DNA from 2 places in the Methylophilus glucosoxydans genome. Region 2 is predicted to be linked to the other one. Evidence: predicted binding sites of a transcription regulator. Region 2 holds the regulator's gene; the other holds the start of a gene.
What was found. The regulator sigma-54, encoded in region 2, starts transcription at its own class of promoters, with help from an activator protein. The targets are predictions, from matches to a motif close to TGGCACNNTTCCTGCT.
Positions count from the first base shown of each region.

Region 1 (12,489 bases), on a different contig from region 2:
CAAGGCACCGCCATCACGTTGAGTGCCGGTCAGCAGGCCTACTTTGACCAGTATGGCGTCGGTGCAATACAGGCCGCGCTTCCTGCCCGTGAAGCCTGGACCCGTGGCATCCTGATTGCGGATAATCAATCGCTCAAAGACTTTATTGCCGAGCTGGCACGCTATCATTCAACCAGGCTATCGGTAGCCCCCGATATTGCCCATTTACGCTTGATGGGCGCATACCCGTTTGCCAACGTGCCGCTGGTGCTGCAGGAAATCACCCATAGTTTAGGCATTCGCCAGCACACCGACGCGCAAGGCAATATTCAATTGCTCCCTGCTGCTTGAGCGCCTGTCATTGGCTTTGGTATCAGGCGCGCGAGAAATTTTTGTATTTTTTGCGCTGGAGGTTCCCTTTTTAACGGGCTGTTTCGGTTTAGAGATAACAACACGTTATTTTTAACCTAACAGGGAGCTTGAATGAAATCGCATCACACTTTGCCGCTTGCGCGGCATGTCCGGGCGGCTTTACTGACACTGATGATCAGCAGCCTCACGCCTATGCCTGTATTGCACGCTGCTGAAAAGGAGGCCGTGGCACAGGAATACCAGATTCCTGCCGGACCGTTGAGTCAGGTATTAAGCCGATTTGCCGCCGAAGCCGGCATTCTGCTGTCAGCCAATGCTGCGCTGGCAGATGGTAAAGCTAGCACAGGGTTGCATGGCAAGTTTACTGTGCAGCAGGCTTTGGATACCTTGCTCAAGGGCACCGGTCTGGAGGTCGAGCATCGCGGGGATCACCGTTATGCCATTCTCCCGCAGTCGGCCAAGGCGAGTACTTTGCCCGAGGTGCAAGTGACAGCCGCGGCCAACAAGGAAACGGCCTGGAGCCCAATTAAAGGCTATATTGCCGAGCAATCAGCCACGGGGACCAAAACCGATACGTCGCTGATGGAAACGCCGCAGGCGGTCTCGGTGGTGACTAAAGACTTTATTCAGGCCATTGGTGCACAAAGCCTGCGTGAAGGCATGGCCTATACGCCGGGGGTGAATGTGGCGCCTTACGGCCCGGATTCCCGCTATGACTGGATTGCCTTGCGTGGCATTGATGCGTATTCACCCGGTTTTTATCAAGACGGCTTGCCGTGGCGCAATGCCGGCACGTTTGCGACCGGCAGAATCGAAAATTATGGCATTGAGCGTCTCGAAATCCTGCGCGGGCCAGCCTCGGTGCTGTATGGGCAAAGTACCGCAGGCGGCTTGATCAATGTGGTTAGCAAACGTCCAACCGCAACCCCGCTTAAAGAAATCCAGATGCAATTGGGGAATTACTCGCGTGAGCAGGTCGCCGGTGATTTTTCGGGGCCGCTCAATGAAGACGGCACCGTGTTGTACCGCATTACCGGCCTGGTACGCGATGCCGATTTGCCGCGTCAAGGCATGAAGGATGACCGGGTGTTTATTGCGCCGTCAATCACTTTCCTGCCCTCCGACAAAACCAGTTTGACGGTCATGTCGCAGTATATGAACTCGGATGCCGGGATCGTGGCTGGTGCCTTGCCTGAGCAAGGCACCTTGCTGCGCACGCCATTGGGAGAAAAATTGCCTTACAAGACCTTTGTCGGCGATAGAAAATTTAACCGGTTTGAGCAAAAGCAATGGTATGTCGGCTATCTGTTTGAGCATAGCTTCAACGACCAGTGGACCTTCAGGCAGAATGCACGCTACAGCGAGGTAGACTTGGCTTACTGGCAGGTGTTCGGCATGGGGTACACGCAGGTCAACCAGGCGAATCCGGAGGACCCTCGCAATTTCCGCTATATCACCCGCAATATGAACGGTAGCCCGGATCACATCAAAGCGTTCACCATCGACAATCAGCTGCAATGGCGTATTCAGGCGGGGGATTGGCAACATACCTTGCTGGCGGGTCTGGATTACCAAAAGGTCAGGGACCGCAATCAATTCTATTCTGGCAGTGCGCCAGACCTGGATTTGTTGGCCCCGGATACGGCACAAACCATAGTGAGGGGTGACCCTGTGCAGGATAGCAGCATCAAACTGGCGCAAACAGGTTTTTATCTGCAAGACCAGATCAAATGGGGTTCGCATTGGATTGCGACGTTGGGTGGCCGCTACGACGATGCCAGCACCCAGAACGCGGAGCGTGTGGCAGGCACCAATGATCGCTTTAATGACCACAAGTTTACCAGCCGCGCAGGCTTGCTCTATTTGGCAGACAATGGCATTGCCCCTTATTTCAGCTACACAGAGTCTTTTATACCGACGGTCACGGTCAACACGCAAACAGGCAAAGGCTTTAAACCCGAAACCGGCAAGCAGTATGAGTTTGGCGTACGCTATCAGCCGCCAGGTAGCAAGAACCGTTACAGCGCTGCCTGGTTTAATCTGGAGCGTAACAACTTTATCAGTTATGACCCCAACAGCGGCAGTCCGAGCCAGACCGGGCAGATTCAGGTGCGTGGCCTAGAGATCGAAATACAAGCGCAGCCAATAGAAAATATGAATCTGATTACGGCCTATACATATACACCCAAGGTTGAAGTCACTGCCAGCAGCAATCCTGCGTTGATTGGTACGCCTTTGCTGGCCACGCCGGAAAACTCGCTCGCCGTGTGGAGTGATTACCGCTTTAATAATGGGTTAAAAGTGGGCTTGGGTGCACGCTATAACGGCTCTACCCGTGGCAATTTTGATTCTGCATCCGAGCGGATTCCATCATATACCTTATGGGATGCCTTGGTCGGGTATGATCTTCAGCACTGGACGCTGGCATTCAATGCGCGCAACCTCACCAACAAAGAATATATCGCCAATTGCGCTTCTGGCAGTTGCTACTATGGCGAGCCACGGCGTGCCATGCTGACAGCGACCTATCGCTGGTAAGCGGTGTGTACTACGAGGCATAGTCTTTTATAAGCCGTTTGCGCAGACTGTGCTAAGCCTCAAAACAAACAGCCCGATCGTTTATCGGGCTGTTTGTTTTTGAATATCCGTTCTGGATTAAATCCAAGGATGGCGCGGTGGATTCACCTTGTTCAAGCTGTAATTGCCGACGGCATGGTATTTCCAGCGTACCGGATCGTGCAGTGTGTGCGTACGAGCATTGCGCCAATGACGGTCGAGGTTATATTCGCCCAAGGTAGAACGGGTCCCGGCCAGTTCAAACAGTTTGCTGCCCGCCAACAAGGCGGTTTCGGTACTCAGTACTTTGGCTTCTGCCACCGCAATCGAGGCTTCGGCCACGGTGTCTTCATTTGGGTTACGCTGCGCTTCGTCTATGTATTCACCGGCGCGTGCCAACAAGGCCTCGGTGGCGTGCAGGCGAATCTGCAAGTCACCGATGTCCTTGATGGTATGCGGATCTTCATAGCCGTGTTCCAGATCGGTATCTATCCATGGCCGTGTGTAGTTGCGTACAAAGTGCAGGGTATCTTTAAACGCCGCGCGGGCGATGCCGGTATCGACTGCCGCCTGGATAATCTGTGCAATTGGCCCCATGGTGGTCGGCCGGTCAAAGGCCAGATGGTGCGGCAACACATATTCGCTGGGCACAAAAATATTTTCCAGGATGGTCGTGCCGCTGGCCGTGGTGCGCTGGCCAAAGCTGGACCAGTCATCAATAATGGTCAGGCCTTCTGCGCCGGCAGGGACAAATGCCACCACGGTATTATCGTGCTCATCCTTGGCCACTACCGGCACCCAGTCCGCCAGCAAAGCGCCAGACGAATAGAATTTTTTGCCGTTTAAAAAGTAGCCGCTATTGGTGGGCGTGAGCTTGGTTTTCACATCATTGACGCTCTTGGTGCCAATCTCGGAAAACGCATTACCAAACCGCACCCCTTGCAACACCAGCTCAAAAAAGTATTTTTTCTGAAAGTCTGAGCCATCCAGGCGCAAGCCTTCCACCATATATAAATGATTCTGTGGAATCTGGCCGACACTGGGGTCTGCCTCGGCCACGATGGCAATCACTTCTGCCAGGGTTTTGTTAGAGACAAAGGCACCGCCGTATTCTTTCGGCACGGTAATGCCCCACAAGCCACTGCTTGAAAACAGGTCTAGCTCTTTACGTGGCAGTCGGCGTTCCTGGTCGCGCAGGGCGGCTTCTTTGGCGATTTCGCTGGCAACCTGTTTGGCGACGGTCAGGGCTTCTGCGTCACTTTTAATCAAATGCGCGGGTTGCCGCGGCAGGTTTACAGGCAAATGCGCAATTTTATTTGCTTGTGCAGTCATAGTCTTTCCTTGTTCAAAAAGGGATCAATAAAGGCGTGGCGGGGATGTTGTTTGCGCCACGCGTCTGTTAATGCTGTTGCATTTAATATGCCAATCAATAAGTTATTGAATTTAAATGAAAATATAAATTCAAGCTCCAGCCGCCGCCTCTATAGAAACAGTTTGTTGCTGAATCGCTGCTGCAAAATCAGCAACCATCAGCAGACGAAATCATGACTAAGCGCCGCATGACAACGGAAAGCTGCTGATTTAGCAGCAGTTGATCAGCAACTAGCGCTGGAATCCAACACCTATTAAAAGAGATTTTTTGTATAAGTGATTGAAATATAACCATATTATTCCCTGGCATGGATGGTGCTAATACTCTAGCAAGCGAGTCGTTTGCGAGTTTTCGTGCAAACGACATTAGTCACCGTTATTTCAGGAGTCATGATGAGCCGTCCATTAAAAGTCACTGCCGTTTCCGGCAGCTATAAATTACCTTCCAGAACCGCTGCACTGGTGCAGGCGATCACACAGAAGTTGGGACAGCAAATCCCGATTGATCTGCACGTGGTGGAATTAAGCGAAGTTGCGGGCAGCTTGGTCGCTTCCTACGATCCCAAAGCCTTACCAGTCAACGTACAGCAAGATATCCAGGCGATTGAAACTGCCGATTTGCTGGTGGTGGCGACACCCGTTTACCGCGCTTCTTATGGAGGGTTGTTCAAGCATTTGTTTGATCTGGTCAATCTCGAAGCATTGATTGATGTGCCCGTGCTGCTGGCAGCAACCGGCGGGACTGAGCGTCATGCCTTGATCATTGATCATGAGCTGCGTCCCTTGTTTAGCTTCTTCCAGGCAGTCACTTTACCGATCGGCGTATATGCCGTTGAAGCGGATTTTGAAAACTATCAAATCAAGAGTGAGGCGGTGAAAGCGCGCATTGATCTAGCGGTAGAGCGTGCCCTGCCTTTGCTCAAGCATCGCGAGCTTTTGAGCCAGGAAAAGTTATTAGCTATTTAAATTCAGTGACTTTTGGAGAGATTAAAGATGAGTACAGAAAACATTAAATTTGCCTATTGGGTGCCTAACGTCAGTGGTGGCCTGGTGGTCAGTAACATTGAGCAGCGCACCAGTTGGGATATCGATTACAACCGCAAGCTGGCACAAATTGCCGAAAAAGCCGGATTTGAATATGCCTTGAGCCAAATCCGTTTTACTGCGGGCTATGGGGCCGAGTTTCAGCATGAGTCGGTATCTTTTTCGCATGCCTTGCTGGCGGCGACCACCAAACTCAAAGTGATTGCCGCCATTTTGCCTGGCCCCTGGAATCCGGTGCTGGCTGCCAAACAATTGGCGACCATTGATATTCTCACCCAGGGACGGATTGCGGTGAATATCGTCTCCGGCTGGTTCCGTGGTGAGTTTACGGCGATTGGCGAGCATTGGCTGGATCACGACGAACGCTACCGCCGTTCACGCGAGTTTATTGAAGCGCTCAAGGGCATTTGGACCCAGGATAACTTTACTTACAGAGGCGATTTTTACCGCTTTAGTAACTACTCACTCAAACCTAAACCTTTGCAGCAGCCACATCCAGAAATTTTCCAGGGCGGCAGTTCACGTGCTGCGCGCGATAATGCGGCCGCGGTCTCAGACTGGTACTTCACCAACGGTAACACCGTGGAAGGGATCAAGGCCCAGGTGGACGATATTCGCGCCAAGGCGGCGGCCAATAAGCATCAGGTCAAGATCGGGGTCAATGCCTTTGTGATTGCCCGCGATACCGAAGAAGAAGCCAAAGCCGTATTGAAGGAAATCATTGATAAAGCCAACCCTGAAGCGGTCAATGCCTTTGGCCATGAAGTGAAAAATGCCGGTGCTGCCAGCCCGGAGCGTGAAGGTAACTGGGCGAAGTCGAGCTTTGAAGACCTGGTGCAATATAACGATGGCTTTAAAACCAATTTGATTGGTACACCACAGCAAATTGCCGAGCGCATTGTGGCTTTGAAGGCGGTGGGCGTAGATTTAGTGTTGGCGGGCTTTTTGCACTTTCAGGAAGAGGTCGCTTATTTTGGTGAAAAAGTACTGCCACTGGTGCGTGAGCTGGAAGCTAAAACCTTGGCCAAAGCGGCTTAACTCAACCCGGCAGGAAATTGGCAATGGCAGAGACTTTACCTCACTTGCTCGCTTTGCAGGCCGTGGAGCGCCCGCATCGTGTTGCAATTCGGCATAAACAGCTGGGCCTCTGGCAGCAGGCCTCCTGGCTTGCGGTGCAAGAGGACGTCACCCGCACGGCGCACTATTTACAGCAACACGGCTTTCGCCAGGGCGATACCTTGTTCCTGCTCAGTGAACCACGGCCAGAGGCCTTGCTGTTGTCGCTAGCTGCCCATTGGCTGGGCGGCGTGGCAGCGCCACTGGATCCGGCCTTTGCGCAACCGCAGTTACTGGATTTATTGCATACCTTGCGGCCGCAATTTGTGTTTGCCGAGGCGCAGGCGCAGGTGGATCAAGTCCTGGCAGCCAAGCCTGATAGCGCACTGGTGATTTATGCCGATGCGCGCGGGCTAGCGGGCTATCAGCATCCTGCGCTGGTTGCTTATGCGCAGATTGTGGCCACGCCTGAGACACAGAACATTTCACCCGTGGCTGAGACTGCGGAAATCGCCTTCCGCTTTTACCGCTTAAGTGACGCCTATGCGCTGGAGTACAGCGAATTAAGCCATGCCGAACTGCTTAGAAATGGCCGCCAACTGATCAGCCAAGAGGTGCTCACAGCGCATGAAGAGGCATTGGCGGCGCGTGCATTTGCCGCCAGCGGTCATGCCAAATATCTGCTTTCGCCGTGGCTATTGGCGGGCTTTACTCTGAATTTTCCAGAAAATCTGGCGACCCGGGATACCGACAGGCGCGAACTCGGCCCCACGCTGGTCGCTGGCACGGCAACCACTTATCAGCGCCTGTATGCGCTGACACAATCCCGTTGGCCCTTACCCGGCAGTTGGCAGCATAGGCTGGTGGGTTGGGCACTGCGTGCAGCCCGTGCCCGGTTGCCGCTGATCGCAACGCTGGCGCGCTGGCTGGTGATTTTGCCCTTGCAGGATGTGCTGGGTCTGCGGCGTACGCGCGTGCCATTACTGGTAGGCGAGCCCTTGTCGCCCGAGGCCACACAGTTTTTCAGTGACATTGGCATTGATGTGCGTGCCTGGCCAGAAGCTTCTGCCTGGCAGACCAGCCAGCTGCAAGTGATTCCACATCAGTCCAATGACTTGCACAGCTATTTGGGATTAGCGACATGGAAGGCCGCGATATGAGTACCACCCTTGCTGCACCTCAGCCATTACTGGCATTAGACGGGATTTCATTGTCGTTTAAGGGCGTGAAAGCCATTACCAATATCAGTTTTGCCGTCAATGAGGGCGAAATTTGTGCCTTGATCGGCCCCAATGGCGCCGGCAAAAGCTCATTGCTTAACGTGATTAATGGCGTCTACAAGCCTGATGAAGGCAGTATCCGCTACCAGGATGCGGTGCGTCGCGCCATGCATCCGCAATGGGCTGCCAGACGCGGCGTGGCGCGCACGTTTCAGAATATAGCCCTGTTTAAAGGCATGTCGGTGCTCGACAACGTACTGACCGGCACCAACCTCAAGGTCAAAAGCAGTTGGCTGGAGCAGGTATTTAATGTGGGCCGCGCGCCTGCGGATGCCTTGGCGCAACGGCAGAAAGCAGAGCGCGTGATTGCTTTTCTCAAACTGCAACCCTGGCGTAACAGCATTGTGGGCAGTTTGCCCTATGGCTTGCAAAAGCGCGTCGAGCTTGCCCGTGCACTGGCTGCCGAGCCTCAACTGCTGTTGCTGGATGAACCGATGGCTGGGATGAACGCCGATGAAAAGGCGGAGATGAGCCGGTTTATCCGTGAAACCAACCGCGAGTTTGGCACCACGATTGTGCTGATTGAGCATGATATCGGCGTGGTGATGACGCTGTCAGACCATGTGGTGGTGCTGGATTATGGCAAGAAGATCGGTGATGGCACGCCGGATGAAGTGCGCGCCAACCCCGAGGTGATTACCGCCTACCTGGGCACCAAACACTGAGGCAATACAAGGATCAATTGAGATGAGTTTCTTTTTCGAAGTTCTGACTGGTGGCTTGCTTGCGGGCGTGATGTATTCGCTGGTCGCGATCGGCTTTGTGCTGATTTACAAGGCATCAGGCGTGTTTAATTTTGCCCAGGGCTCCATGGTGCTGTTTGCGGCATTGACCTTTGTCAGCCTAGTCGAGCGTGGCGTGCCGTTCTGGGGCGCCTTTGTGTTGACCTTGCTGACCATGGCGGTGTTGGCCTGGCTGATTGAATGGCTGGTGTTGCGGCCGCTGGTGAACCGTTCGCCGATTACCTTGTTCATGGCAACCTTGGGCCTGAGCTATATCGTCGAAGGGCTGGCACAAGCGGTGTGGGGCGCACAAGTACATGCGCTGGAGATAGGCATCAATGATGAGCCGTATGAGGTGTTCGGTATTTTGCTGTCACAGTTCGATTTGTTTGCTGCCGCGATTGCGGGCGGCCTGGTCGCGCTGCTCGGTGTCCTCTTCAATAAAACCCGCATTGGCATTGCCTTGCGCGCCGTGGCAGATGACCAACTGGCGGCCTTGGCGGTGGGCATCCATCTGCAACGCTTGTGGCTGATCGTCTGGGCGGTGGCTGGCTTTGTAGGTCTGGTCGCCGGCATGTTGTGGGGTGCACGCGTCGGTGTGCAGTTTTCGCTGTCACTGATTGTACTCAAAGCCTTGCCGGTGCTGATTATTGGCGGCTTTACCTCGATTGAAGGTGCGATTGTTGGCGGCTTGATCGTCGGCGCCAGCGAAAAACTGGCTGAGGTCTTCATCGGCCCGCTGATTGGCGGCGGCATTGAAAACTGGTTTCCCTATGTGTTGGCGATGTTGTTTCTGCTGGTCCGCCCCTATGGCTTGTTTGGGGATAAAGCGATTGAACGTGTTTAAAAAATAGAGAGCAGGCAGGGTTAGCATGTTATATAAAGAAGCAGGACAATTCATCACAGAGTATCGGCTGGACAAGCGCTTTTTCAGGCTCAAACAGGAGCGCTGGGCATTTGCGGCCTTACTGGCATTCGCCTACCTGGTCGTCCCTGCCATTGGCAACGACTACTGGTTTAGCGCCATCCTCATCCCGGTGCTGGTGCTGTCGCTGGCCGGCTTGGGCTTGAATTTGCTCACTGGCTATGCGGGTCAGCTCTCCTTGGGGTCTGCGGCCTTTATGGCGGTAGGTGCGTTTGCCACCTACAACTTTCACCTGCGGATAGAGGGCTTGCCATTGATTGCCAGCCTGATCTTGGGCGGGTTGACGGCAGGTGGCGTCGGCCTGGTGTTTGGGCTGCCGAGTTTGCGCATCAAGGGCTTTTACCTGATTGTGGCAACACTGGCTGCACAGTTTTTTGTGCAATGGGTGTTCACCACATTCTCCTGGTTTTCCAACAACTCCTCTTCTGGCGTCATTACAGCGCCACCTTTACAGATCTTAGGCACGGATTTGAGTACACCGGCGGGACGTTATCTGCTGACCTTAACGGTCGTCGTGGCGCTGGGGTGGCTGGCAAAAACCATTGTCAGTGGTGAGCTCGGACGCAAGTGGATGGCGGTACGCGACATGGACACCGCTGCCGCCGTGATCGGCATCTCGGTGCCAAAAACCAAATTGCTGGCCTTTGCCATCAGCTCGTTTTACCTGGGGATTGCGGGTGCGCTGTGGGCATTCACTTACTTGGGCACCGTTGAACCACATGGCTTTGATTTGTCACGCTCCTTCCAGATTCTGTTCATTATTATCATCGGCGGCATGGGTAGTATCCTCGGCAACTTTCTGGGCGCGGCTTTTATTGTGCTGTTCCCCATTCTGCTTTCTCAGATATCGACAAGCCTGTTGGCCGGAGCGATTGATCCTGGCCAGCTGGAGAATTTTCAGAAAATGATTTTTGGTGCCTTGATCATCTTTTTCCTGATCAAAGAGCCCAACGGTTTGGCCAAGGTCTGGCAAACCGCCAAACAACGGCTGCGGGTCTGGCCGCTACGTTTCTAGGCCGTTCCTGACGAATTGATTGAAGGAGACTTCCATGTGTTAAACAGCCTCACACGGTCTTTTATATAACCAAGAGCGATTAAGAGAGATTTCTATATTTTTATAAGGAGTATTTAAGTGAACTTTTTAAGTAAACATCGCTGGCTGTGGCTGGCATTGGGCTTGGGGGTTGCCAGCTTGTCTACACAAGTGCAAGCCGCCAATGAGCAGTATTTCCCGCTGCAGAGTTACCGGATTGGCCCTTATGCGGCAGGCGGTTCCGGCTTTTTTGGTGGGTTTATCGACTATTTGCAATACATCAATGCCAAAGAGGGTGGCGTGAATGGCGTCAAGCTGACCTGGAGTGAGTGCGAAACCGAATACGTCGTGGAAAAAGGCGTTGAGTGCTACGAGCGCCTGAAAAAAGGCCTGAACGGCGCGCCTGCTGCAGCGACCAATCCGCTGTCCGTGGGCATTGCCTACGCGACCCTGGAGCGCTCGACCACAGACAAATTGCCGCTGATCACGATTAACCACGGCCGCACCGATTCGACCGATGGTAGCGTGTTCCCTTATGCCTTCCCGCTGCAATTAAACCCGTACAGCGAAGTGTCTGCGATTGTGAACTATATCGCCCAGCAATCTGGCGGTCTGGACAAGCTCAAAGGCAAAAAAATTGTCACCTTGTACCACGGCTCGCCTTACGGCAAGGAAACCAGTCCGATTCTGGAACTGCTGGCAAAGAAATACGGCTTTGAGCTGACCTTGCTCGAAGTGCCGCATCCGGGCAACGAGCAACAGTCGCAATGGCTGACGATACGTCGCATCAAGCCGGACTGGGTGATTTTGCGTGGCTGGGGTGTGATGAACCCGGTGGCCTTAAAAACCGCGCAAAAAACCGGTTTTCCGGCCGACCATATCATCGGCAATATCTGGAGCAACTCTGAAGATGATGCGGCGCCTGCAGGCAACGCCGCCAAGGGTTTTATCTCAATCACGACACATCCTTCCGGCACCAGCTTCCCGGTATTGCAAGGCATAGACAAATATGTGATCAAGGCCGGTAAAGGCAATCTGCAAGATCCTAAACGTTTTGGCAATGTTTATTACAACCTGGGCGTGGTCAATGGCATCCTCAACGTGGAAGCCGTGCGTGTGGCGCAAGCCAAATTCGGCAAACGTCCATTGACCGGTGAAGAGGTACGCTGGGGCTTTGAGAACCTCAAACTGGATGATGCGCGCCTTAAAGAGTTGGGCGCTCTGGGTCTGGTACAGCCGCTCAAACTGAGTTGCGCTGACCATGAGGGCGGCGGTGCCGTCCGCTTCCAGCAGTGGGATGGCAGCAAATGGAAAGTGATTTCTGACTGGGTGCAGGCAGACCGCCAGTTGTTGCGTCCGATTATTGAAAAATCTTCCCATGAGTATGCCAAGGAAAAAGGCATCACGCCACGCGATTGCAGTAAAGAGGTTGTTGCTGCCAACTAAATATTGACGGTATCACGATGATCGCGGCACACCGCAGGGCGGTGTGCCGTTGCAGTTTGCTGCCGTGGGCAAGGCCTGTCCCTTGCCGACGACAGTCAATTGAGGAGTCAAACATGACACAAGCACAGTTAAATACGATCCCGGTGCAAGCGCTCACTGCGGTTGAGCCCTTTTTGCAGCTGGACAATGTTGAGGTGATCTATGAAAAGGTCATTTTTGCTATCAAGCATATTTCTTTAGAGGTTAAACCACAGTCTATTGTGGCTTTGCTCGGTGCGAATGGCGCGGGCAAAAGTACCATCCTGAAAGCGATTTCTGGCCTGGCCCCGGCACAACGCGGTGAGATTGTACAAGGTCGGATTGTCTATGCCGGTAAAGACGTGACCAAGGCCACACCGGGCCAACTGGTGGCACAGGGTCTGGTTCAGGTGCTTGAAGGTCGGCATTGCTTTGGCCATTTAACGGTTGAGGAAAACCTGCTGACCGGGGCCTTTATTCGCAGACCGTCGAGCAAAGGGCTGGCGCAAGACCTGGAAAAGGTCTATGCCTTTTTCCCACGCCTGAAGTTATTGCGTAAAAACTATGCCGGGTATACCTCCGGGGGCGAGCAGCAAATGGTGGCGATCGGCCGTGCGTTGATGGCGAATCCCAAACTGATTCTGCTCGACGAGCCTTCCATGGGGCTGGCGCCGCAAATTGTGGAAG
Region 1 is NZ_JBHTJW010000002.1:3,824-16,312, reverse strand. It holds gene ACFQ1T_RS02670 (FecR domain-containing protein) at 1-330, shown strand, start outside; gene ACFQ1T_RS02665 (TonB-dependent siderophore receptor) at 463-2,889, shown strand; gene ACFQ1T_RS02660 (SfnB family sulfur acquisition oxidoreductase) at 3,007-4,239, opposite strand; gene msuE (FMN reductase) at 4,672-5,244, shown strand; gene sfnG (dimethylsulfone monooxygenase SfnG) at 5,272-6,360, shown strand; gene ACFQ1T_RS02645 (AMP-binding protein) at 6,384-7,538, shown strand; gene ACFQ1T_RS02640 (ABC transporter ATP-binding protein) at 7,535-8,323, shown strand; gene ACFQ1T_RS02635 (branched-chain amino acid ABC transporter permease) at 8,346-9,227, shown strand; gene ACFQ1T_RS02630 (branched-chain amino acid ABC transporter permease) at 9,253-10,320, shown strand; gene ACFQ1T_RS02625 (ABC transporter substrate-binding protein) at 10,438-11,784, shown strand; gene ACFQ1T_RS02620 (ABC transporter ATP-binding protein) at 11,898-12,489, shown strand, end outside.
Region 1: the regulator sigma-54 is predicted to act here: its motif matches at 4,317-4,332, upstream of ACFQ1T_RS02660 (SfnB family sulfur acquisition oxidoreductase).

Region 2 (12,489 bases):
AAACTGGTGGAGTTTAGCAAACAGGTCAAGGTGATCCGCCAAGCCTCCGCCACCAAGCCAGAAACACAAATGCAAACCGAGCGGCTTTGGCTGGAGCCGGATACCGAGGTGGCACACACAGACCAGCCGGTGGTCATCCGCCAAAAACCGGCGACAGTAATTACAGGCACGGGCATGCGTTTTGATAACCGGGCTGATACCATGCAATTGTTTAACCGGGTGCATGTGCATTATGAGCGTCCACCCGTCGCCAGCAATTTGGCAAGCCCGGCCCAGGCGTCAAACACAGAACGCCAATGACCGTTGATTATGGAGAAATGAGTTGAACACGCACAAGCCCTTATTTTTAGCGATCTGCATGAGCGTATGGGCGCTATTGTCCATGCCGCTGAGTGTGCTGGCCGAAGAATCCGACCGAGATCAACCGATAGAGCTTGAGGCGGATACCGTGACCGTGAACGATGCTAAAAAAATCAGTATCTACACGGGCAACGTGATTCTTAATCAGGGCACTTTGCAAATCAAGGCGGACAAAATGATCGTACGCGAGGATCAGGACGGCTTTCAACATAGCACCTGTACCGGCAACCCAACCACGTTCAAACAAAAACGTACCGGTAAAGACGAGTGGATGCAAGGCAGTGGTCAACGTATCGAATACAACGCCCGCATGGATAAAGTGCAACTGTATACCAATGCCTGGGTTAAACGTGGTGAAGACATCGTGACCGGGGACTACATCAGCTACGACGCCAACGCCGAGTATGCCGAGGTGATTGGCGGCACCAAAGCCAACCCGAACGGGACGGCTGGCAGCCGCGTCAAGGCCACCATACAGCCTAAAAATAAAACCACGCCGCCTGTCATTGACAACAAGCCAACCTCTCAACAGGGGTTACGGATGAATCGCTCCTTGCAACTCAAGGTCGAACCTGCCCCTGCCGAAAACACTGGTGAGCAAGGCAAAGAGTAAGCATAAAGATGGAAACCATGGCAGCAGATCAGAACCATTTGCAGGTCAACCGCCTGAAAAAAACCTATCAGGGCCGTACCGTCGTCAAAAACACGACGCTTGAGTTACGCAGTGGCGAAGTGATCGGCTTGCTGGGTCCCAACGGGGCAGGCAAAACCACCAGCTTTTACATGATTGTCGGGTTGGTTGCGCTGGATGAAGGCAACATTACGCTGAATGGCGCCGACGTGAGCCGCGCGCCCATGCATGAGCGCGCGCGCATGGGCCTGGCTTATCTGCCCCAAGAAGCATCCATTTTCCGCAAGCTCAGCGTAACCGACAACATACTCGCCATTCTTGAAACCCGTCCCTATACGGAAGAGCAGCGTGAGGCGAGGCTTGAGTCCTTGCTGGATCAATTGCATATCCAGCACATCCGCAACAGTCAGGCCGTCAGCTTGTCTGGCGGCGAACGTCGACGCGTTGAAATTGCGCGCTGCCTGGCCACTGACCCTAAATTTATTTTGCTGGATGAACCGTTCGCCGGGATTGATCCGATTGCGGTGATCGAAATCCAGAAAATCATCCGCTACCTGAGCAGTCAGAATATTGGTATTTTAATCACCGACCACAATGTGCGCGAAACGCTGGATATCTGTGACCGCGCTTATATTGTCAATGAAGGCGCTGTGTTTGCAGCAGGCACGCCCGATGAAATCATTCAGAATGAAGGTGTGCGTGAAGTGTATCTGGGCAAGAATTTTAGGCTGTAATCCGTCATGAAACAGAACCTGCAATTACGTATTTCGCAAAATCTGGCGCTGACGCCGCAGCTGCAGCAATCGATCCGTTTGCTGCAACTTTCCACGCTGGAACTGAACCAGGAACTGGAAACCATCCTGCAGGAAAACCCGTTACTGGAAATGTCAGACGGTGAAGAAGGCGAGTTTGAAGATAACACACCGCCTCCCCCCACTGTAGAAGCTGAGCCGACAGATGCCAGCTCGTTTGACATGGCAACGCAGCAAGAGATCACCGCACCGGCAGAAAGTCTGCGTGAAGACTTGCACGATGAGCTGGGCGGGAGCGAGAGCGACCTGCCCAATTTAAACGAGGAATTCACGCCGCCAGAGTTTGAAGATGATTATGAAGAGTTTGGCAGCACCAGCAACTGGGACGAAGCCGGACGCAATCATCAGGAAGACGAAGACAGTGACTTTTCCAGACAGGAAACCACCAGCATCAGTTTGCGCGAGCATCTGATTGATCAGATACAACTGGCACATTTATCGCAACGTGACATGAGCCTGGTCAAACTGCTACTGGATAGCATCACTGATGATGGCTATCTGGAGCAAGATCTGCAGGAGATTGTGGAGCACTTGCCACTCGAACTTGAGGTCGAGCTGCTGGAACTGGAAACCGCCCTCAAGCTGATCCAGAATCTGGACCCTGTAGGCGTAGGTGCGCGCGATTTACGCGAGTGCCTGCTCTTGCAACTGACGCGTTTGCCGCAAGAAACGCCACACTTGCAAACCGCCATTGCCATTGCCAAAGACCACCTGGCGCTGCTTGCCAACAAAGACTTTGTCAAACTGCGCAAGGTGCTTGGTTGCGATGAAGCGGTACTCAAGGCGGCGCAGCACCTGATCCGCCAGCAAAACCCCAGACCCGGCAGCGAGTTTTCCAGCTTTAGTCACGATCACTTTATCCAGCACGATGTGGTGGTTAAAAAAATCAAGGGCATTTGGGTCGCCTCTTTAAATGATGGCGTGATCCCCAAACTGCGCATCAACCAGATGTATGCGGACATCCTCAAGCGCAACCGCGAGAGTTCAGGCCAATACCTGCAAAGCCAGATGCAGGAAGCCAAGTGGATGATTAAAAATATCCAGCAGCGCTTCTCGACCATTTTGCGCGTGTCACAAGCCATTGTAGATCGCCAGCGCAACTTCTTTGAACATGGTGAAATTGCCATGCGGCCACTGGTGCTTCGTGAAATCGCCGAAGAACTCGACTTGCATGAAAGCACAGTTTCCCGCGTCACCACACATAAGTATATGCTCACACCGCGTGGCGTCTATGAACTCAAATACTTCTTTGGCAGCTCGGTGGCCACAGATGCAGGCGGCTCCTGCTCTGCCACCGCTATCCGCGCCTTGATCAAGCAAATGGTGGCCGAAGAAAACCCGAAAAAGCCTTTGTCGGACAACCAGATCACCGACACACTGGCACAACAAGGTATCGTCGTTGCCCGCCGTACCATAGCCAAATATCGCGAGTCCCTGAATATTCCGCCCGCGAACTTGCGCAAAACGCTCTAAACAAAAAAGGCCGCAGATGCGGCCTTTTTTGTTTCTCAGCTCAAATCACCTGATTGTGATCTTGGCAAATTTACGTTTACCCACCTGTGCGATCACTGTCACACCTTTAGTCAAAGGCAGATTCTTATCATCCACCTTGACGCTGTCGAGCTTGACGCCGCCTTGCTGCACTGCGCGCATGGCTTCACTGGTGCTTTCAACCAAGCCCGCCTGTTTTAACAATTGGCTAATGCCGATGCTCTCGCCTTCAATGGTCACTTCAACTTCGGGCACGTCATCCGGGATGCCGCCTTTGGCACGGGTCTGGAAGTCCTGCAAGGCTTTTTCAGCCGCGGCTTGACCATGGAAACGCGCCACAATTTCTTGGGCAAAGCCGACCTTGATATTGCGGGGATTTTCACCGCTGGCGACTTGCGCCTTCCATTCGGCAATGGTTTCCAGCGTCGCAAAAGACAGCAAATCAATATAGCGCCACATCAGTTCATCTGAAATCGACATGATCTTGGCAAAAATAGTCTCTGGCACCTCGCTAATGCCAATGTAGTTACCGAGTGATTTAGACATTTTATTGACGCCATCTAACCCTTCCAGCAGCGGCATCATCAGCACACATTGCTGCGACTGGCCGGCCTGCTTTTGCAACTCACGCCCCATGAGCAGGTTAAACTTCTGGTCGGTACCACCGAGCTCAAGATCCGCTTGCAGGGCGACCGAATCATATCCTTGCAGTAACGGGTACAGAAACTCGTGAATCGCAATCGGTTGATTACCCTTGAAGCGTTTGGAAAAGTCATCGCGCTCCAGCATGCGGGCCACGGTATGGCTGGCAGCCAGTTTAATCATCCCCGCCGCGCCAAGTTCACTTAACCAGTTGGAGTTAAAGACAATCTCGGTTTTGGCAGGATCAAGAATCTTGAAGACTTGTGCGGCATAGGTATCGGCGTTGGCCTTGACCTGCTCCACGGTTAAGGGTGGACGGGTGGCGCTTTTGCCAGTCGGGTCACCAATCATGCCGGTAAAGTCACCGATCAGGAATAAAATCTGATGGCCCAGATCCTGCAACTGGCGCAATTTATTAATGAGGACGGTATGACCCAGGTGCAAGTCCGGCGCGGTAGGGTCAAAGCCTGCTTTCACACGTAAAGGCTTGCCTGTTTTCAGTTTCTCGACCAGCTCCTGCTCGATCAGTAACTCATCTGCGCCACGCTTGATAATGGCCAACGCCTTGGCAATTTCTGGGCTCAATGCTGGCACTTCAGATGAGGGTTGTTTGGTATCGGTCATGCGGGTATCCGTCAAATACAACGATGCGCACTGATGGCACCGTCTCAAATAAGTAAAACAGCTATTTTAACGTAATCCCATGCATTTCTGTAAGCGCGGCTGGAGCAGTGTTAAAATGACACCCATGCAAGTTTCTGCCGATCGCTCCCAGCCACGTTTGTTTATTGGACTGATGTCTGGCACCAGCCTGGACGGGGTGGATGCCGTGCTCACCTCGCAACGGGGCGAGCAACTGACACAAACGGCCACCTACTTTCTTCCCTACCCTGACGCGCTTAAACAGCGTCTACTGGCCTTGCACACGCCCGCCAATAACGAGTTACACGAGGCCGCAGTGGTTGCTAACCAGCTCGCAGAACTCTACGCGCAAGCCGTCAAGCAACTGCTTAAGCTCGCCGACATCCGTGCCGAGGCCGTGACAGCCATCGGTTGCCATGGCCAGACCATCCGGCACTGTCCGACACTGGCAGAGGGCATGGCATACACCATACAATTGGGCAACCATGCCCGCTTGGCAGAATTAACAGGGATCACGGTCATTGGCGACTTCAGAAGTCGCGATATTGCCGCCGGCGGCCAAGGTGCACCGTTAGTGCCGGCCTTCCACCAAGCGGTGTTTACGAGTGCAGATAGGCATCGCGTCGTCATTAATATCGGCGGCATTGCCAACTTGAGTGATCTGCCAGCACACGGACAAGTCACAGGCTTTGACTCGGGACCCGGCAACCTGCTCATGGATGCCTGGACGCAGCAACACACAGGCCAACCCTATGATGCGAGCGGGCACTGGGCAGCGGGCGGGAAAATTAATCCAGACTTGCTCAATGCGATGCTGGCCGATCCTTATTTTGCACTGGCCGCACCTAAAAGTACGGGACGCGACCTGTTTAACGACACCTGGTTAATGCAACTGCTGCATCAGTACCCCGACAGCGCACAAAATGTGGCGCGTACTTTGCTTGAGTTAACAGCAGTGAGCATCACCGATGCGCTGACGCGATTCTGCCCAGGGGCTCAGGAAGTCTACGTCTGTGGGGGTGGTGCGCATAATCTGGCCTTGCTGAATAGACTGCAGGCGCTGTCTGGCCAGTCCATACAGCTGACGGATCAATTGGGCGTTGGCGTGGACTGGGTGGAAGCGGTCGCCTTTGCCTGGCTGGCGCAACGCTGTGTAGATCATTTGCCGGGCAATCTGGCCGCGGTCACAGGGGCGGCTGGGCCACGCATTCTGGGTGCCGTTTACCCCAACTAAGCACCGGCACCGACGCGTAGCAATGATTCCCAAAAGCAGTGCAAACGCACCAGTGACTTGATTACATCTGGTGCAGGCTTTTGATTGTTTTTTTAACTTTTCCGCGACAGTCACCGCACAAGCGGTGATAAAACAAAACGATTGCGTATAATTTAACCAACTTGATTAAAGACTGAGTACGTTATGGCTACCAAGGCGACCATTACATTTGACAACGATAGTAGCGCAATTGAGCTACCGGTATTAAAAGGCTCACTGGGCACGGATGTGATTGATATCCGCAGCTTGGGCAAACATGGTTATTTCACGTTTGATCCTGGCTTCATGTCTACCGCATCGTGTACATCTGGCATTACCTTTATTGATGGTGAAAAAGGGTTGCTTTACTACCGTGGCTATCCGATTGAGCAACTGGCCGAGAACTGTGACTTCCTTGAGGTCTCGCACCTGTTGCTGCACGGCGAACTGCCGGATAACAATCAACGTGAAGAATTCGTGAGCACCATCAGCGAACACACCATGTTGCACGACCAGATGAGCAATGTATTTCGTGGGTTCCGCCGCGATGCGCACCCGATGGCGGTCATGATCGCGGTCGTAGGCGCCATGGCGGCCTTCTATCCAGACAACAACAATGTGTCCGACCCGGAATCACGTAAAGTGGCTGCCATGCGTCTGCTGGCCAAAGTTCCCACCATTGCCGCCTGGAGCTATAAGTACAACATCGGCCAGCCATTCATGTATCCCAAAAACAAATTGGGCTACGCCGAAAACTTTATGCACATGATGTTCGCCACGCCCTGTGAAGATTATGTGCCTAATCCGATTCTGGCCCGTGCATTTGAACGCATCCTGATTCTGCACGCAGATCACGAGCAAAATGCTTCTACCTCTACCGTGCGTCTGGTCGGCTCCAGCGGCGCCAACCCGTTTGCCTGCATCGCAGCCGGCATCGCCTCGCTATGGGGCCCCTCACACGGTGGCGCCAACGAAGCCACACTTAACATGCTGGAAGAAATCGGCGACGTCAGCCGCATCGGCGAATTCATCAAACGCGCCAAAGACAAAACCGACAGCTTCCGCCTGATGGGCTTTGGTCACCGCGTTTATCGCAACATGGACCCGCGCGCTTCTATCATGCGCAAAACCTGCCATGAAGTGCTCAATGAACTGGGCCTGCACGATGACCCGATGTTCAAACTGGCGATGGAACTGGAAAAAATTGCGCTTGAGGACGAATACTTCGTTTCCCGCAAACTCTATCCAAACGTGGACTTCTACAGCGGCATCGTCATGCGCGCCATGGGCATCCCCAATTCGATGTTTACGGCGATTTTTGCCCTGGCCCGCACTGCAGGCTGGATTTCACAATGGTGTGAGATGAATGCCGACCCCGAACAGAAAATTGGCCGCCCTCGCCAGTTGTATGTGGGGTCTGAACGTCGGGAATTCGTTCCTTTGCATCAGCGTTAACATAGCAACACACAATAAAAACGCCGGATTTCTCCGGCGTTTTTATTTTAGGATTATGCTCGTTGCACCTCGAACCGATCTACATGCCCCGGAGAGAATGCAGCGATCACTGCCTCAAACACGCGGCTCGCCTTGTCTGAATTGTCCTCTTGATAGTTGCAGACAAACACATCCAAAGTCACATAACGCGACTCCGGCCACGTGTGTATCGTCAAGTGGGACTCCGCAAGGACCAGCGCACCAGTCACACCCTGCCCCTGACCAAAGCCATAGAAGCTCTCGCCTACAATAGTCAATCCTGCATCACTGACCACTTTTCGGCAAAAGTGCTGACAGTGGTCTACACGGGTCATCAAGGTCAACCCTAGATCCACCTCATGTAAATTGGCCATCAAGTGTAATCCACTATGCGCGAATCTTTTCATAAACGAACTGAAGCAATACAACGATCACTATTTTGAAGTATATTTACAATAATTGGTCGATTCGCATTGTATAGTAATTTTGCGTTAACCATGTCCAGTCAAATAAAAACAAACAGGGAGCCAGAGTGGGTATTTTTGACTTTGTAAAAAAACAATTTGTTGATGTCATCCAGTGGACGGAAGAGGGTCATGGTGTACTCGCTTATCGTTACCCCATGATGGATATGGAGATTCAGTACGGCGCCCAGTTAACCGTAAGGGACTCGCAAAGCGTATTGTTTGTGAACGAAGGTCAAATTGCCGACAGCTTTGGTCCTGGTTTGCATACCCTCAACACCAAAAACTTGCCGCTACTGACCAATTTGCAGCATTGGGACAAGCTATTCGAGTCCCCATTCAAGTCAGATGTGATTTTCTTTAGCCATCGTTTGCAACTTGACCGCAAATGGGGCACCCCCAATCCGATTACCCTGCGTGATCCAGAGTTTGGCATGGTCAGATTGCGGGCTTTTGGCATCTACAGCTACCGCCTGAGCGATACGGCTTTGTTTTATAAAGAGGTGTGCGGCACACAAGGGGTCTACACCGTCGAAGAGCTGGATGGTCAACTACGTAATGTGATGATCGCTGAACTCACACAACTGTTTGCCAGTAGTAAACTCCCTTTTATTGATATGGCCGCCAACCAGGGCCAGCTAGCGCAAGCCTTGCATGCCCAAATGACGCCTGTATTTGCGCGTTACGGTCTGACTCTGGACAATCTTGCAGTGGAAAACATCTCGCTTCCGGAAGAGCTTCAGGCTGTGCTGGATAAACGTATCAGTATGAATATGGTGGGCGATTTGAATCGGTATACCCAATACCAAGTCGCTGATGCGATTCCGTTAGCCGCGCAAAATGAAGGTGGCATGGCAGGGGTAGGCGCGGGCATGGGCGCAGGGCTGGTGATGGCACAAAATATGGCCCAGGCGATGGCACAACCGGCTAACGCGGCCACGCCAACCGCCACACAGGACGAGATTATTACCACACTAGAGAAGCTGCATACCTTGGTCAGCAAGGGGGTGTTGACTCAAGCTGAGTTTGACGCCAAAAAGGCTGAGCTGCTGGGTCAAATTAAATAAAGCGTTGTTGCTGTGATACGGTATAGTCAGTGCCCGGCTTGCGGCGCCAAAGTCCACTTTCGTGCCAGCACGACGCTGTTGATGGTCTGTGAGTATTGCCAGAGCACGTTGCTACGCAACGATATTAATCTTGAAAATCTGGGCAAAATGGCCGAACTGCTGCCAGATCGCAGCTTGTTACAAATTGGCAGTAGTGGCATCTATCTGGGCGATGGCTTTACCGTGATCGGCCGCCTGCAGTTTCAACATGAAAGTGGCCTTTGGAACAGCTGGCATTTGCTATTTGATCATGGCAAGACCGGCTGGCTCTCTGAGGCTTCAGGCAATTACTCCCTGAGTTTTCAGGTCAATGAGGGACTTCCTGATCTTCCCCGTGAGCGCTTCGTTCCGGATTTAAGCGTACCGGTCAACGGCCAGCGCATGTCCGTGATTCGTGTTGAAACTGCCAAATGTATTGCCGGACAGGGCGAGCTATCAGCTGCAGTGCCAGTAGGCCATACCTTGCACTTTGTCGAACTGGCTGTTGCACAAACCTATGCCTCTCTTGAGTTTGATGGTGCGAAGCCCACGCTTTATTTGGGACAGGCAGTTGAGTTAACCGCGCTTCACCTGCAAAACCTGCGGGACCTTGAACAAAGCGCGATTCAGATTTCCAGCCGTCAGCTGCAATGCCCGGCTTGCGGCGGAAACCTGAACTTCCGGCTACAACAAGCACAGACCATCACCTGCCCCCATTGCGCCACGGTCCTGGACTCCCGCAATGACAAACTGGCAATCCTGCTCAAACAATCCAACAAGCTGCAACAATTAAACCGATTACCGATTCCACTCGGGAGCATTGGCCGCTTTGAACGCGCAACGTTTACAGTGATAGGCTACCTGCGCCGCTCTACCAGAGCCTCGGGCTTATTACACTACTGGGAAGAGTATCTACTCCACCATCCCGGCTATGGTTTTCGCTGGCTGGTCTGTAGTCAAGGCCATTGGAACCTGCTTAAACCCATCCTCAAACCCCCGTCTATCAGTAAAGGCTACACAGGGGACACCATCGCCATGCTGGAAGGCAAGACTTACCGCCACTTTGCCAACTACAAGGCAAAAATTGACCGGGTGGCGGGTGAGTTTTACTGGCGGATAAAGGTAGAAGACAGCGCCTCTCTGGAAGATTACATTGCGCCACCTTATTTACTCATTAAAGAGTTGCAAGGTAAAGAAATCAACTGGAGCCAAGGGGAATACCTGCAGCCAGAACAAGTCAATGACGCCTTTGAGGGCAAACTGCTGCTTACGCCGCCAAAGGGCGTGTTTGCCAATCAACCTTGTCCGTATGAACCATCGGTCGATGCCTGGTTAAAAAACACGCTACTCTTTGTTGTCCTAGTCATCGTACTGCAATGCTGGTTTGTATTTGAATCCCGTCAGGAAGTCGTATTTAGCAAGGTCATGGAAGTCAGCGCTGTAGACAGCAGCGACTGGTCAAACTATCGTACGCTTAATCCAGAGAGCGCAAACCTGGAAAGTGAGCCATTTGAGATCCATTCAAACCATGGCAATGTGGTGATTGATATTGATGGCAATCTGGACAATAGCTGGTTGTTCTCCAGTATCAGCCTGGTCAATCTGCAAAACGGGCTGACTTACAGCAGTAGTCGCGAAATCAGCGATTATTCTGGCTACGATGGGGGCGAATACTGGCGCGAGAACGATAGCCATACAAACGTGGTTTTTAGCGCGGTTCCACCAGGACGTTACCAATTACAGGTTGAAGCAGAAAGTGAGCGTAGCTATGGCAGCGTCAATGCCAGAAAAACCCAATACCTGCGTGTGATTGCCAATGTCCCGCTCTGGCAGAATTTCTGGTTTGTGCTGATTTTCTTGCTCATTGGCCCAGCGCTCTTTTACCATTTCAGGCACCATTTTGAGCAGCAACGCTGGGCTGAAAGCGATCACCCCATGAATAATACCTGACAGGATACATCCCATGTGGCTCAGAATTTATCAATTGACGGCGATGATGGCAATCGCCTACTTTTGCAAACTGCAATATGACGGTGAACCTTTTTGGCAAAGAGATGATGCCATGCATGTCACCCGCGGCGGTTCGCATGAAGCCAACCATAAGTAAACAAAAGGAAGCATTATGGATACACTGTTACTGACTAATCTGCAAAATTCGGTCATTTTTTCATTACTAGGTGTAGTGATTTTCTGGCTGTGTTTTGTCATCATCGACAAAATCACGCCTTACCAACTGTGGCGGGAAGTGGTAGAAAAAAATAATCTGGCACTGGCAATCATTGTAGCGGCCATGTGTATAGGCATCGCCATGATTATTGCCGCCGCCATTCATGGCTGATACGGGCACTTCAACAACCAATCAACTGAGCGTGCATGACAAGGTGCTACGGCAAGCGCTGTTTGCATCTGTGTTTATTATCGCGTCATGCGGACTGGTATATGAATTAGTCGCTGGCACCGTTTCCAGTTATCTGCTTGGCGACTCGGTCACGCAGTTTTCCACGGTCATCGGCGTCTATCTCTTTGCGATGGGCGCAGGTTCATGGGCGTCCAAATATATTCATCAACATCTGGTCAAACGATTTATAGAGCTGGAGTTGCTGGTCGGACTGACAGGTGGGTTTTCCGCAGTCATTTTGTTTCTAGCCTTTGCCCAGATTGGCTACAACGGTGGCCTCGCCTTTCATGCTATTTTATACATACTGGTATTTGTGATTGGCCTGCTGGTAGGGTTGGAGATCCCGCTGGTCATGCGCATTCTGGAAGCGTCACTGACCCTGAAAGAACTGGTTTCCAGAGTACTGACATTCGATTATCTGGGGGCATTGGCAGTCTCACTGGCTTTTCCATTGTTTCTGGTTCCCCATCTGGGATTAATGCGTACAAGCCTGGTGTTCGGACTCCTCAATGTTGCCGTTGCGGTCTGGGCCATCCAGTTATTTGGCCTGCAATTGCGACAACGTCGTCAATTGTTGATCGTTGCAGCCCTGTCCAGCACAGCACTGTTCGCTGGCCTGATCTTTGCTGAGCACCTGACCCGCTACAGCGAAGAAATGCTGTTTGAAGACCGCATTGTATTTTCAAAATCGACACGCTATCAGCGCATGGTGCTGACGCAATGGCGTGATGACACACGGTTGTTTTTAAACGGTAATTTACAATTTTCCTCCCGGGATGAATACCGTTACCATGAAGCGCTCATACACCCGGCTTTAAGTGCCGCCTTGCATCCTCGCAACGTTCTGGTACTAGGTGGTGGAGATGGGCTCGCCTTGCGCGAGATTTTGAAATACCCCTCCATCGAGCAGGTGACGCTGGTCGATCTTGACCGGGAAATGACAGACACCTTTAAACATAACCTGCGATTAAGCCAACTCAACGCGCATGCTTTTGACTCACCCAAGGTTAAGGTCATTACGGCAGATGCATTTGTCTGGTTGGACCAGCAATCCGGTTTTTATGATTTCATCGTCGTCGACTTTCCTGACCCGACCAATTTTGCGCTGGGCAAACTCTACACGACCAGCTTTTACCAGCTGATTGCCGCCCATCTTTCGCAACACGGGCTGGCAGTGATTCAATCGACCTCACCCCTCTATGCCAGACAGTCGTTCTGGTGCATCGTTAACACCATTGC
Region 2 is NZ_JBHTJW010000001.1:78,040-90,528, reverse strand. It holds gene lptC (LPS export ABC transporter periplasmic protein LptC) at 1-300, shown strand, start outside; gene lptA (lipopolysaccharide transport periplasmic protein LptA) at 359-973, shown strand; gene lptB (LPS export ABC transporter ATP-binding protein) at 982-1,725, shown strand; gene ACFQ1T_RS00405 (RNA polymerase factor sigma-54) at 1,732-3,276, shown strand; gene tyrS (tyrosine--tRNA ligase) at 3,322-4,560, opposite strand; gene ACFQ1T_RS00395 (anhydro-N-acetylmuramic acid kinase) at 4,685-5,812, shown strand; gene gltA (citrate synthase) at 5,996-7,285, shown strand; gene speD (adenosylmethionine decarboxylase) at 7,339-7,710, opposite strand; gene ACFQ1T_RS00380 (SPFH domain-containing protein) at 7,836-8,834, shown strand; gene ACFQ1T_RS00375 (DUF4178 domain-containing protein) at 8,847-10,802, shown strand; gene ACFQ1T_RS00370 (hypothetical protein) at 10,816-10,959, shown strand; gene ACFQ1T_RS00365 (DUF350 domain-containing protein) at 10,975-11,190, shown strand; gene ACFQ1T_RS00360 (polyamine aminopropyltransferase) at 11,183-12,489, shown strand, end outside.